Regions from separate parts of the Nocardioides sp. NPDC047086 genome, predicted to be linked through region 2. Evidence: riboswitches for the same ligand, from Rfam matches in the RefSeq annotation. Region 2 holds a riboswitch; the other holds the start of a gene.

Region 1 (7,165 bases), on a different contig from region 2:
ACACCTCGACGGACTGTCCCTCCAGCGCCGTGGTCAGCCACCCCAGCGCCTCGTCGGGTTCCAGGAAGAAGTCCCCCGAGAGGACGACGTCGATGATCGTGTCAGCGGAGACCGTCACGTCGACGACGACCAGCTTGCCGCCGCGTACCTTCCGCTCGCCATGCACTCGTTCGCTCACAGTTCCTCAACACCGCGGGCGCCCCGATTCATCCTCCCTCGTCGAGGCGTCACCCGCCTGCCGCTGGTCGAGCCGCCGGAGCCGCTAGGCGGAGGCGTGTCGAGACCAACACAGTCGAATCGAGCGCGGAGGGGACTGTGTTGGTCTCGACACGCTCGGCCGCAGGCGGCCTCGCGGCTCGACCAGCGGCCGACGTAGCTGACGCTTCGGCAGGAGGGGGTCAGACGGCGGCGCCGCAGGAGCCGGCGGTGTCGGCCAGGCGGGTCAGGCCGGCCGGGCCGACGAGGGGGCGGGGGTCATCGGCGAGGGTCCAGGCTCCGTCGACGAGGACGTAGTCGCCGCGGACGTCATCGGCGAGGAGGGAACGTACGCCGGCGACCAGCCGGTCCACGTCGGCGAACGAGGTGCCGATGCCGATGCTCGCGCGGACGGCGCCGCCGGTGAGCCCGAGGCGCTTGAGGAGCGGCTGGGCACAGAACCGGCCGTCGCGTACGCCCAGGCCGTGCTCGGCGGAGAGGTAGGCCGCGACCCGGCCGGGCTCGATGCCGTCGACGGTGAACGTGACCACCCCGACGGGCTCGTCGGAGTCGGGCCAGAGCCTCACGACGTCGACACCCTCCAGCGCGGACAGGCCGGCCACGAGGCGCCCCCTCAGTGACGCCTCGTGGCGGTCCAGCTCGGCGGCCGAGAGGCTGCCGAGAGTCGTACAGGCCGCGGCCAGGGCGTCCGCGCCGATGACGTTGGGCGAGCCGCCCTCGTGGCGCGCGGGGGCGGGCTGCCACGTGGTCTCGCCCACCTCCACGTCGTCGACCGCCCCTCCCCCGGCGAGGTAGGGGGTACCGACGTCGAGCCAGTCGCGGCGCCCGACCAGGGCGCCGGCGCCGTAGGGGGCGTAGAGCTTGTGGCCGGAGAAGGCGACGTAGTCGGCGCCGGTCGCGGCGAGCGAGAAGTGGCGGTGGGCGAGCAGCTGGGCGCCGTCGACGAGGACCCGGGCGCCGTGGGCATGGGCGAGGGTGACGATCTCGCCGACCGGCAGCGCCTCGCCGGTGACGTTGGAGGCACCGGTGATCGCGACCAGGGCGTAGTCGCCGCGGGCCAGCTCGCTCGCGAGGGCGTCGATGGTGCCGGCGAGGGTGTCGCGGCCGGCGATCGCGGTGACGCCCGCCTCGACCCGGTGCCACGGGAGCAGGTTGGCGTGGTGCTCGATGTCGAGGACGAGCACCCGACCGGGTACGCAACCGGCCAGCAGGTTCACCGCATCGGTGGTGTTGCGGGCGATGACGGTGACGTCGTCCTCGCGGGCGCCGACATAGGCGCCGATGGTCGCGCGCGACTCCTCGTAGAGGGCGGTCGAGACCTGGGACAGGTAGCCGGCGCCGCGGTGCACCGAGGCGTACCAGGGCAGGACCTCGGCCACCCGGTCGGCCACGGCTTGCAGCGCAGGCGCCGAGGCGGCGACATCGAGGTTGGCGTACGTCGTCGTGGTTCCGTCCAGCAGCGGGACCTGCGTGTTCGAGCCGACGAGCGGAAGCAGGGACATGGGGCACCCTTCGGGTCATGGCTCCCCCAGGGCTGCCCGGCGAAGCACGCGCTTGCCCGCGCCACCTCGGCGAGGGCCTGGTCGTCACCCGGAGCACCCCACCGCGTGGGAGGGTTGCCCGCCAGCAAGCCGGGGCTTCGCGCTGGCAGTCGTGACCTTCGCCCGGAATGCTGCCCGAGACCGGGCGCGCCCACCAACTCGTCATCTCGATCGGTGGGCACGCATCTCAGATCACGGACGGCCTCGCCAGGGCTTGCCGTTGCCGTTGCCGTTGCCTCCGTCGTCACAGGCGCCGAAGAACTCCGCGACGGGGTCACAGTCCTCGCCGTCGTCCTCCTCCGGGGGCGGTGGCGGTGCGATCAGCTGCTTCTCGTGACCGGACTCGGGATCCTGGCCGTCGACGTAGACCGGCTCCGGGAAGTTCTCGACCTCCTTGCCCTCCATCGCCTTCGCCATGATGGCCGCCCAGGTCTCGGTGGGATAGTCGGCGCCGAAGTAGGACGGCATCCAGCCGCCGTCGAGCTTCCCTTCGCCGTTGCCGCGCGAGTAGCGGACGGCGGTGGCGATCTGCGGGGTGAACCCGACGAACCACGACGAGCAGACGTACTGCTCGTTGGTGCAGGTGCCGGTGCCGGTCTTGCCGGCCACCGGCCGGCCGATGCGCTGCGCCTTCTGGCCCGAGCCGCTCTGCACCACACCCTGCATCGCGTACGTCACGTCGGCGGCGACATCTTCGGAGATCGCGTGCCGGGCGTTCTTGCGGCCGTTCCAGCTGTAGAGGACGTTGCCGGCGCGGTCGCGGACCTTCTTCACCACGTGCACGTCGTGGCGGTAGCCGCCGTCGGCGATCGTGGCGTAGGCGTTGGCCATGTTGATCGGGCTGACGTTGGCGCGGCCGAGGGCGATCCGGTCGTCGGTCTTGTGGTCGAAGTCGGTGGTGGTGCTGGGGATCCCCGGGAACTTGGGGTCCGCCTTCGCCGGGGCGACACCCGCGGCCACCGCGGTGTCGTAGATCGCCTTGCGGCCCGCCTCGGGACCACCCATCGACTCGGTCATGTCGATGTAGGCCGTGTTCACCGACTGCTCCAGCGCCTTGAGCATGGTGATGTGCTCGCCGTAGTCCATCCCGTCGGCGATCCCGGCTTGCTCACCCTCGTTCACGACCGGCTTGCCGGTGTAGGTCGTGAACGGCGAGTCACCGGCCCAGGTCGACTCCAGTGAGTAGCCCTTCGCGATCGCCGCCGCGGTGGCGAAGACCTTCATCGTCGACCCGGCGTGACCACCGGTCGCGGCCCAGTTGTGCTGGCTGTCGAGATAGTCCTGGCCACCGTAGAAGCCGAGCAGTGCGCCGGACCCGACGTCGACCGAGGCGGTCGCCACGTGCAGGGCGTTCTTCTGCTCCGGGTCGTCCTTGACGTACGCCTTGCGGTTCTTGGGCTTGACCGTCTTGGCGGCGGTCGCGGACGCCTTCATCACCTTCGGCGAGAGCGTCGCGGTGATCCGCAGGCCACCGCTGTCGATGTCCTCCTCGGTGAACAGCGGCTTGCCGTCGGCACCCTTCAGGGCAAGCAGCTCGGCCTTGATCATGGTGAGCGCGTGGCCGCGCTGGCCACCGAGCCGGCTCGGCACCGTCTTCGCGGGGAACTTCGGCAGCGCGTCCTTCACCTTGTCGGCATCCGCCTGCTTCAGGTAGCCCAGGTCGACCATGCCGGAGAGGACGTAGCGGTAGCGGCCGAGCAGCTTCTCCTCGCCGCGGAAGGTGCTGCTGGCGGGGTCGAAGCCGGCCGGGTTGTTGAGGATGGCCGCGAGCGCCGCCGTCTCCTGCAGCGAGAGGTCCTTGGTGGACTTCGCGAAGTAGGCCTTCGCGGCCGCCTCGATGCCGTAGGCGCCCCGGTTGAAGTAGATCGTGTTGAGGTAGTCGGTGAGGATCTGGTCCTTGCTCTTCTGCCTGGTCAGCTTCAGGGCGATGACCGCTTCCTTCAGCTTGCGGGAGTAGGAGCGCTCCGAGTCGAGGTAGTAGTTCTTGACGTACTGCTGGGTGATCGTGGACGCGCCACCCGCGGTGCCCTCGGTCGTGTTGGAGAACGCGGCTCGCACGATGCCCTTCACGTCGACGCCGCTGTTCTCGTAGAACGTACGGTCCTCGGCGGCCACCACGGCGTGCTTGACCACCTCCGGGATCTCGTCGGCGTCCAGCTTGGTCCGGTTCTGGTCGCCCTCCTGGTAGCGGCCGAGCTCGGTCTTGCCGTTGCTGTAGTAGACGAACGAGGTCTCGACCTCGAAGGCGGCGTTGGGGTCCGGCACGTTGATCCGGTTGTAGGTCACGATCGCCGTCACCGACCCGATCAGGGCGATGGCCAGGAACCCGACCAGCACCACCTTCGCCGTCAGCTTCCCCCAGCGTCGCCAGCTCGTCGAAGCCCAGGAGGCCGAACCCGTGGACGTCGAACCCCTGGAGGTCGCGCTCCTGGCCGCCGCCCACTTCTCGGCCGCCCAGACCTTGGCAGGCTCGGCCCGGGCGACCCAGGCCCGGGCGGAGGCCGGTCTGGGCGCCGCGCGACGCGCGCCCGGCGGCCTGCTGGGCGTGGCCGGGGGTGGCTCGGCCACGATCCGCGGAGCGGGCGGAGGCGGCGGCCGCCAGGACGGCGGCGGACCGGTCGGACCCTTCGGAGGCTCGGCGCTCCGGTGTTCCATTGCTCCACCTGACCTAGGCAACTGATTGCGGCGGCCGTTGATCCTACCCGGGTGGGTATGACGACGGAGGCCGACCCCACAAGGGGCCGGCCTCCGTGTCGGTCGTACGCGGCGGCGTACGGCCTTCAGATCCCCAAGATCAGCGGAGCTTCAGGTCGAAGCGGTCGTTCTCCATGACCTTGACCCACGCCTTGACGAAGTCGTTGACGAACTTCTCCTTGGCGTCGTCGGCACCGTAGACCTCCGCAAGGGCACGGAGCTCGGAGTTGGCACCGAAGACCAGGTCGACGCGGGAACCGGTCCAGCCGTTGGAGCTGGTGTAGGTCGCCTCGTCGGCGGACGGGGTCCACTGCTGGTCGTAGTCGAGCAGGTTGACGAAGAAGTCGTTCGTCAGCACGCCCGGGGTCTTGGTGAAGACACCGAGGTCGGAGCCGTCCCAGTTGTTGCCGAGCACACGCAGACCGCCGACCAGGACCGTCGCCTCGGGGGCCGAGAGGCCGAGGAGGCTCGCGCGGTCGAGGAACAGGAACTCGGTGGGGAGGTTGAGGAACCCGGAGTCGTAGTTGCGGAAGCCGTCGGCGACCGGCTCGAGCCAGGCGAAGTTCTCGACATCGGTCTGCTCCTGGGTCGCGTCGACGCGGCCGGCGGAGAACGGGACCGTGACGTCCTGGCCCGCGGCCTTGGCGGCCAGCTCGATGCCCACGCCACCGGCGAGAACGAGCACGTCGGCGAAGGAGACACCGGTCGCGGCCGCGATCTCTTCGTACTTCGCGATGACCGGCTTGAGCTCCTCGGGCTGGTTGACCTTCCACGAGACCTGCGGCTCGAGACGGATGCGACCGCCGTTGGCACCACCGCGGTGGTCGGACGTACGGTGCGTGGCCGCCGCCTTCCACGCGGTCGAGACCAGCTGCTGCACGCTCAGACCGGACGCGGCGATGGCCGTCTTGGCGGCGGAGATCGCGGCCTCGTCGGTCGCGCCGCCCTCGGCGGGGAGCGGGTCCTGCCAGAGCAGGTCCTCGGCCGGGACCTCGGAGCCGACGTAGCGGCTCTTCGGACCCATGTCGCGGTGGGTCAGCTTGAACCAGGCACGGGCGTACGCGTCGGAGAAGGCCTCCTGGTCGTCCCTGAACCGGCGGGAGATCTCGTCGAACTCCGGGTCCACGCGCAGCGCCAGGTCGGAGGTGAGCATGCGCGGCTCGCGCTTGCCCTCACCGTGCGCCTCGGGGACCATGTCGGAGCCCGCGCCGTTCTTCGGACGCCACTGCTTGGCGCCGGCCGGCGACTCGAACAGCTCCCACTCGTAGGCGTAGAGAATGTGGAAGAACTCGTTGTCCCAGCGGGTCGGGTGGTAGGTCCAGGTGACCTCGAGGCCCGAGGTGAGTGCGTCCGCGCCGACACCGGTGCCGTGGCCGTTCTTCCAGCCGAGGCCCTGGTTCTCCAGCGGCGCGGCCTCCGGGTCGGGGCCGACCAGATCGTCGGGGTGGGCACCGTGGGTCTTGCCGAAGGTGTGGCCACCGGCGATGAGGGCGACGGTCTCCTCGGAGTTCATCCCCATCCGGCGGAAGGTCTCCTTGATGTCCACCGCGGACTTCATCGGGTCGGGCTCGCCGTTGGGACCCTCCGGGTTGACGTAGATCAGACCCATCTGGACAGCGGCCAGCGGCGCCTGCAGGTCGCGGTCGCCGGTGTAGCGCTCGTCGTCGAGCCAGACCTTCTCCGGACCCCAGTAGATGTCATCGTCGGACTCCCAGACGTCCGCGCGACCGCCCGAGAAGCCGAAGGTCTTGAAGCCGCCCTCCTCCATCGCCACGTTGCCCGCCAGGACCATCAGATCGGCCCAGGAGAGGTTCTTGCCGTACTTCTTCTTGACCGGCCACAGCAGACGACGGGCCTTGTCGAGGGAGACGTTGTCCGGCCAGGAGTTGAGCGGCGCGAAACGCTGCTGGCCACGGCCGGCGCCACCGCGACCGTCGTGGCTGCGGTAGGTGCCGGAGGCGTGCCACGCCATCCGGACGAAGAGCCCGGCGTAGCTACCGAAGTCAGCCGGCCACCAGTCCTTGGAGTCGGTCATGACCGCGGCGATGTCCGCCTTGACGGCAGGCAGGTCCAGGGACTCGAAAGCCTTCGCGTAGTCGAAGTCCTCGCCCATCGGGTCGCTCACAGGGGCGTCCTTGGCGAGAATCTTCAGGTTGAGCTTGTTCGGCCACCACTCCTGGTTGGCATTGCCGACGGTGGGGTGAACGCGGCCTGCGTTCATCACCGGGCACTTGCTCACGGCCTCTTCAGTCATGAGATTCCTATCCGTTTCTGATCGGACTGGCTGCTGCCAGACGCTGTGATTCACATGTGTTGCGCCGGCCGATGACAACCTCAGCCGGCGCGGGCTCTACCCCTGGGACAGGCTGCAGTCCGCGCAGGTGCCCCAGTAGATGACCTCGGCCTCGTCGATCGTGAAGCCGTTGTCATCAGATGCCGTCAGGCAGGGCGCATGGCCGACGGCGCAGTCGACATCGGCGATCGCCCCGCAGGAGCGGCAGACCACGTGGTGGTGGTTGTCCCCGACCCGGGTCTCATAACGAGCCACCGAGCCGGACGGCTGGATGCGGCGTACGATCCCGGCCGCCGAGAGGGCGGCGAGGGAGTCATAGACGGCTTGATGGGAGACGTCGGGAAGCCGCTCGCGCACCGCTCCGAGGATGGTCTCGGTGTCGGCGTGCGCGTTCTCGGTGACGGCCCCCAGAACGGCCACT
Region 2 (7,165 bases):
GCATGCCCCACCCGCGCTGGGGCCAGCAGGTCGCGGCGCTCGTGCAGCTGACCCCCTCGACCGAGACGACCGCCGCCGACCTGCGCAAGCATGCCCGTGACCGGCTCGGGGAGTCGCACGAGCCCAAGCTCGTCCTGCTGGTCGAGTCCGTGCCGCGTACGCCTGCGGGGACCGTCGACTACCGAGCCGCCACCGGCCTCACCGCCGACCTGCTCAGCACCGGCGGCAAGGTCCCGGACGAGGCGGACGACAAGTAGCCCGAGTCGGCGCAACTGTCCCAGCTGTACGGGACAGACGCGCCGGGTCGGCGTCAGGGCTCGCTGCCGGCCGGGTCCTCGGCGCCCGTCGGCTCGCTCGCCTCGGGCGGGAGCTCGGGCAGGTGGTGACCGAACGGGACCTGCTGGACCTGCCCGAGTGCGGCGAGGACGGAGGGCAGCATGGCCTTGGCGGTGCGCTTGTAGCCCATCGCGCTCGGGTGGAAGTGGTCGATGGCGAACATCTCGTCGGGGTTGGTGATGAAGAACGGGCCGACGACGTCGGAGAGCGAGACGACGTGGGCACCCCGGGCGAGAGCGATCTCCCGCTGACCGTCGGCCAGCTGCTTGGCGATCCGGCGGCCGAGCGAGCGCAGCGGCTGCGGCAGGGGCCGCACCGCCCCGACGTCCGGGCAGGTGCCGACGACGACCTCGGCACCACGCTCACGCAGCGCGTCGATGACCTCCCCCAGCACCCGGGTGGAGTCCTTCTGCGGCACCCGGTGGGTGACGTCGTTGCCGCCGACGACGACCACCGCCACGTCGGGTCGGTAGCCCTTCGGCAGCGACTCGAGCTGCGCGGGGAGCATGGACGTCTCGGCCCCGACCACGGCAGCCGTACGCAGCCGCACCGGCCGCAGCAGGGTCTTCGCCGTGCCCTTGGCCAGCCGTGCGCCGAGGGTGCCGCCCCGGGTCTCCGCGCCCAGCCCCGCGGCGATCGAGTCGCCGAGGACGAGGAGCTCGACCGGCGTACCTCCGTAGGTCTTCTTGTAGACCTTGTCGGCGTAGATCGCCTCCTCGCCGAGGGGTTTGCCGATCACATCGCGCGCGTGCGCCGCCTGTCTCTTCAGCAACGTCACGAACCCGGCACCGGCCGCCGCCCCCACCACGCCGATCGCACCGGCGACTCCGGCGGTCGCGGCGACCATGCCGAGCCACCTGGCCTCTTCACTCGTCTTCGCGCTGCTCACGTCTCTTATCTGTAGCGCACGAGGGTGAACGGGCGGTTGGTTCGTCTAGGTATGCAGAGAAACCGTCACTTCCCTCGCGGAGTTCCGCGTGGGAAGTGACGGCTCGGCTACATACCTAGACGAACATCCGCAGCCCTACGCCTGCGAGAGCCCGGCCTCCTCGAAGGCGTCGTAGTTGGGGGCGATGGTGGCGCGAGGGCCGACGATACCGCTGATCGCGTCGAGCGTCTTGAGGCCGTGGCCGGTGTTGATGATGACCGTCTCCAGGCTCGGGTCGAGGGCGCCGGTCTCGACGAGCTTCTTGGTGACCGCGAGGGTGGTGCCGCCGGCGGTCTCGGTGAAGATGCCCTCGGTGCGGGCCAGGAGCACGATCGCCGAGCGGATCTCGTCGTCGGTGACCTCCTCGACGGCGCCACCGGTGGAGCGGGTGGCGTCGAGGACGTAGATGCCGTCGGCCGGGTTGCCGATGGCCAGCGACTTGGCGATCGTGTCGGGCTTGACCGGGCGGATGGCGTCGACGCCGGCCTTGAAGGCGGTCGCGACCGGGTTGCAGCCGGTGGCCTGGGCGCCGAAGATCCGGTAGGGCTTCTCCTCGACCAGACCGAGCTTGATGAGCTCCTTGAAGGCCTTGTCGACCTTGGTCAGCTGGGAGCCGGAGGCCACCGGGATGACGATCTGGTCGGGCAGGCGCCAGCCGAGCTGCTCGGCGATCTCGAAGCCGAGCGTCTTGGAGCCCTCCGCGTAGAAGGGACGTACGTTGACGTTCACGAACGCCCAGCCGTCCTCCTCCGCGGCGATCTCCTGGGCCAGCTTGTTGACGTCGTCGTAGTTGCCGTCGACGGCGATCAGGTTGTCGGTGAAGACCGCGGAGTTGACCTGCTTGGGCTGCTCGAGGTTGCTGGGGATGAACACAGCGGTGGGGATCCCGGCGCGGGCGCCGGCCGCGGCGACCGCGTTGGCCAGGTTGCCGGTGCTCGGGCAGGCGAAGACCTTGGCGTCCAGCTCACGGGCCGCGCTCAGCGCGCAGGCGACCACACGGTCCTTGAACGAGTTTGTCGGGTTGGTCGAGTCGTCCTTCACCCAGAGCTTCTCGATGCCGAGCTCGCGCGCGAGGTTCTTCGCGTCCAGGAGCCGGGTGAAGCCGGGCTCGGTGTTGGGGCTCTGCTCGATGTCGTCGGGCACCGGCAGCAGCGCCTTGTAGCGCCAGATGTTGCGGGGTCCGGCCTCGATCTCCTCGCGGGTCACGGCCGGGAAGTCATACGCCACCTCCAGTGGCCCGAAACACTCCGGACAGGCGTAATGCGGTCCGAGCTCGATCTGGTGGCCACACTCCCGGCACGACAGCGCCGAGGCGTTGCCGAAAGCGCCCTCGCGCAGGCCCTTCGTCTCCGTGGTCGCAGCGCTCATGAGAAACCTCCTCCTCATCTTCCCCGATCACGTCTCTCGCGCCGGGCCGGAATTAGCACCTTGTCCCACGCCCTACCCGTGGTCGGGAGGAGGCTCGTGGTCGGTTGCCGGGACTTCACTGGGCCGTTCCCTCAGTCCCTCTCGATGAGCAATACCGATCGTACGGCAGGCAACCTCCGCCGATCACACCCGGGTTCCACTCCGCGGACCAAGTGTCCGCCATCCGGACAACGAGAAGGGCGGCACGGTGTGACACCGTGCCGCCCCTCCAGGGGACAACCGCACTCAGGCGGCGCGGACCGACTCGGCCTCGCCGCCAGTGGCGGATCCGGCGTCGGCGAGCGCACCGCGTACGACATCGCGTACGTCGCTGACCAGGTTGATCTTCAGCGCCTGCTTCACCTCGTCGGGGACCTCGTCCAGGTCGGGCTCGTTGCGCTGGGGCACGAAGACCTCGGTCAGGCCGGCTCGCTGGGCGGCGAGCAGCTTCTGCTTGAGGCCCCCGATGGGCAGCACCCGGCCGGAGAGCGAGACCTCACCGGTCATGCCGACCTCGCTGCGGACCGGACGACCGGTCGCAAGAGAGGTGAGCGCGGTGACCATCGTGATGCCGGCGCTGGGCCCGTCCTTCGGGACCGCACCCGCAGGCACGTGGACGTGGAGCGAGCGGTCGAGCACCGCCGGGTCGACACCCAGCTCGGCGGCGTGCGAACGGACGAAGGAGAGCGCGATCTGGGCGGACTCCTTCATCACCTCACCGAGCTGGCCGGTGATGTTGAGCCCCGTCTGCCCCTCGGCCGAGGAGGCCTCGATGAAGAGCACGTCCCCGCCGAGCCCGGTGACCGCCAGTCCGGTGGCGACCCCCGGGACAGACGTACGCTCCGCCGACTCCGGCGTGAACCGCGGCCGTCCGACCAGGTCCTTGAGGTTGTCCAGGCCGATCTCGACGTGCTCCGCCCCGGTGGCGAGCTTCGTCGCCACCTTGCGCAGCGCCTTGGCGAGCAGCCGCTCGAGCTGGCGTACGCCCGCCTCGCGGGTGTAGTTCGCGGCCAGCTCGCGCAGGGCGTCGTCGGAGACCGTGGCCTCCTCGGCGGTCACCGCGGCGCGCTCGAGCTGCCGGGGCAGCAGGAAGTCGCGAGCGATGGCGACCTTGTCGTCCTCGGTGTAGCCGTCGATGGTGACGAGCTCCATCCGGTCCAGCAGCGCGCTCGGGATCTGCTCCACGACGTTGGCCGTCGCGATGAAGAGCACGTCGGAGAGGTCCAGGTCGAGCTCGAGGTAGTGGTCGCGGAAGGTGTGGTTCTGCGCCGGGTCGAGCACCTCCAGCAGAGCCGCCGCCGGGTCACCCCGGTAGTCGCTGCCGACCTTGTCGACCTCGTCGAGGAGCACGACCGGGTTCATCGAGCCGGCCTCCTTGATGGCCCGCACGATCCGGCCCGGAAGCGCACCGACATAGGTGCGCCGGTGACCGCGGATCTCGGCCTCGTCGCGGACGCCACCCAGCGCGACCCGGACGAACTTCCGTCCGAGCGAGCGCGCGACCGACTCACCCAGCGAGGTCTTGCCGACTCCTGGCGGGCCGGCGAGCAGCACCACGGCGCCGGAGCCACGGCCACCGATGACCTGCAGCCCGCGCTCGGCGCGTCGGGTCCGCACCGCCAGGTACTCGACGATCCGGTCCTTGACCTCCTCGAGGCCGTGGTGGTCGGCGTCGAGCACCTCACGGGCAGCGGTCACGTCGGTGGAGTCCTCCGTCGTCACACCCCAGGGCAGCTCCAGCACCGTGTCCAGCCAGGTGCGGATCCAGGCGGTCTCGGGGTTCTGCTCGGAACCACGCTCGAGCTTGTCGACCTCGCGCAGCGCGGCCTCGCGTACGGCCTCGGGCAGGTCGGCGGCCTCGACGCGGGCCCGGTAGTCGTCGGAGCCCTCGGGCTCGCCCTCGCCGAGCTCCTTGCGGATCGCGGCGAGCTGCTGGCGCAGCAGGAACTCCCGCTGCGTCTTCTCCATGCCCTCGCGTACGTCCTCCGCGATCTTGTCGCTGACCTCGGACTCGGCGATGTAGTCCTTCGCCCAGGCGATCACCTTCTCGAGACGCTCGGTGACGTCCGGCGTCTCCAGCAGCTCGCGCTTGGCATCGTCGTCGAGGTACGGCGCGTAGCCGGCGGTGTCGGCGATCTCGGACGGCTCGGTGAGCCGGTTGACCTGGTCGATGACCGGCCACGCCTCGCGACGCTGGAGCACCGCGACGACCAGCCGCTTGTACTCCTCGGCCAGCTCCTTCGCGTGCTCCGTCGTCGTCTCGGTGGCGGGCTCGACCTCGACCCACAGCGCGGCACCGGGTCCGGTCACGCCGGAGCCGATCTTGGCCCGGCCGACGGCCCTCAGCACCGCCGCGGGCTCACCGCCCCGGAACCGGCCTACGCGCTCGATCGTGGCGACGGCACCGTACGTCGCATACCGGTCCCCCAGCCGCGGCGCGACCAGCAGGCGGCTGTCCGAGCCTGCCCTGGCGGCGTCGATCGCAGCCTGCGCGGCCTCGTCGAGCTCGATGGGCACGACCATCCCCGGCAGGACCACGGCATCCGAGACGAACAGCACAGGAAGCTTGTCCATTGCGGACCCTCCTAGAAGAGTTGAGTGATACCGGCTCAACTTCCGGGAGCAACCGGATGTTCCCTCCGGTTAGGCTGTTCGCTGTGAGCGGACAGACGTCGCGGTGTCACCCCTGGCGCGCCTCGTCGGTCAGCCGCCCCAGCAGCCCCAGCACACCCTCCGGCCCCGCGACCTCGAGATCGGCGAGATCCGCGAGCGGACCCCGGTCGGGCCCGGCGTGGGAGTAGACGAGGAGGGTCGGCGAGCCGGTGGTCTTCCCCCAGGCCCGGACGGCCTCGAACGCCTCGATGTCACCCAGGTCGTCACCGCCGAACAGGATCGCGCCGGGCGAGACCTCCTCGACCAGGGTCGAGATCGCGTGGCCCTTGTGCATCCCGGGGGCGCGTACCTCGATGACCTGCTTGCCGGGCTCGACCACGAGCCCGTGCTCGCCGGCCAGCTCCGTCAGCGGCGGGAGCAGGCGCGCGGCGAGAGCGTCGGGGTCGGGGAACCGGCGGGTATGGACCCCGACGGCGAGACCCTTCTCCTCGATGTAGGCGTCCTGCGCCCCATGAGCGGAGAGCACCGCCGGCAGCGCCGCCTCGAAGGCGGCCAGTCCCTCGGGCGGCGGCGGGCCGACGACGACCCGGTCGGCACCGCTCCAGCGCTCGTTGCCGTACTGCCCGAACACGTACAGCTCCTTGCCCGCCTCCGCGAGCGCGTCGGCGATCGCGGCCAGGCCACCGAGCTCGACGACCTGTCCGGCCGGCCGGCCGGTGACGATGGCGAGCGCCTTCACCCGGGACGCGAGCGCGATCAGGACCGAAGCCGCGTCCGGATGGATCCGGGCCGCGGCCGGGTCCTCGACGATCGGCGAGAGCGTCCCGTCGAAGTCGAGACCGACGAGGGTCTCGGCGGCGACAGCTGCGATCGCGGCGTACTTCTGGTCACCTGCGGCGCCATCAGGCTGGAGTTCGGCCATGCCTCAACTGTGACACGGCAACCACCGTGGAGCAGACCGGGAGGCCTCCGCCGTGCGTCAGATCACACACGTTCGAGAACGGCCGGAAAGCCTCAGAGAGCCCCGGTCAGAACCACCGTCAGCCGGTCGCCCTTCATCGAGCCCTCGACCGAGGGATGGGTGCGTTTGATCCCGAGGTCGTCGGCGAGCTGCTGGCCCTCGCGCTTCATCTCGCTCGGGTAGTAGACGGTGTTCTCCGGGACCGAACCCATCCAGTTGTCCTCACCGACGACGTTCCAGCCGACCGTGGTCGCCTTCGCCGCGACGTCGCTGGCCAAGCCCGCGATGTTGGACTGGTTGTAGACCTCGACGCTGACCTTGGCACGGTCGACGGGGGAAGGCTCGGCCTTCGGCGGCTTCGTCTCCTCGGCCTTGGCCGCCTTCGGCGAGGCGGACGGTGAGGCCGAGGGGCTGCCACCGGCCTGGGCGATCTCCTTGCCCTCGTCTCCGTCGCCACCGGTGATCCAGAAGATGATCACCGCAGCGACGACCGCCACCACGCTCAGCGCGATGACGGGTGTGGGGAGCGCGACGCCACGCTCCCCCTTCGAAGGACGTACGCAGCCGGTCATTCAGACCTCGAAGCCGAGCCGTCTCGCCGAGCGCTGACGCTGCCGGGCCGCGCGGAGCCGTCGCAGGCGGCGCACGAGCAGGGGGTCGGCCTCGAGGGCCTCCGGCTTGTCGATGAGGGCGTTGAGCACCTGGTAGTAACGGGTGGCGGACATGTTGAAAGCCTCACGGACGGCGGCTTCCTTGGCTCCGGCGTACTTCCACCACTGACGCTCGAAATCAAGGATCTGCTTGTCGCGCTCGCTGAGGCTCGCGGGGTCCTCGCCTGGGCCTGTGACCTGCACGTTGACAGCGCTCATTCCTCGTCCCCCGGTGTCGTCTGCATCTGACCACACCCTAACGCGCCGAAC

Evidence for each region. A riboswitch is a leader RNA that binds a small molecule or an ion and turns the genes downstream of it on or off. The one in region 2 is predicted to bind S-adenosylmethionine.
Region 1: linked by a shared signal. The riboswitch ahead of ABZ796_RS16260 (aminotransferase class V-fold PLP-dependent enzyme) and the one ahead of thrC (threonine synthase) in region 2 are both predicted to bind S-adenosylmethionine.

Annotation. Positions count from the first base shown of each region.
Region 1 covers NZ_JBEYUV010000021.1:56,438-63,602, forward strand. Annotated here, with positions in the region: gene ABZ796_RS16255 (biotin/lipoate A/B protein ligase family protein) at 1-178, opposite strand, end outside; gene ABZ796_RS16260 (aminotransferase class V-fold PLP-dependent enzyme) at 399-1,718, opposite strand; SAM riboswitch class IV at 1,762-1,875, opposite strand; gene ABZ796_RS16265 (transglycosylase domain-containing protein) at 1,950-4,094, opposite strand; gene ABZ796_RS16270 (hypothetical protein) at 4,072-4,437, shown strand; gene katG (catalase/peroxidase HPI) at 4,552-6,705, opposite strand; gene ABZ796_RS16280 (Fur family transcriptional regulator) at 6,802-7,165, opposite strand, start outside.
Region 2 covers NZ_JBEYUV010000002.1:42,612-49,776, forward strand. Annotated here, with positions in the region: gene ABZ796_RS02070 (AMP-binding protein) at 1-257, shown strand, start outside; gene ABZ796_RS02075 (SGNH/GDSL hydrolase family protein) at 311-1,225, opposite strand; gene thrC (threonine synthase) at 1,361-2,632, opposite strand; SAM riboswitch class I at 2,644-2,783, opposite strand; gene lon (endopeptidase La) at 2,918-5,245, opposite strand; gene otsB (trehalose-phosphatase) at 5,352-6,206, opposite strand; gene ABZ796_RS02095 (LytR C-terminal domain-containing protein) at 6,299-6,817, opposite strand; gene ABZ796_RS02100 (DUF3263 domain-containing protein) at 6,818-7,114, opposite strand.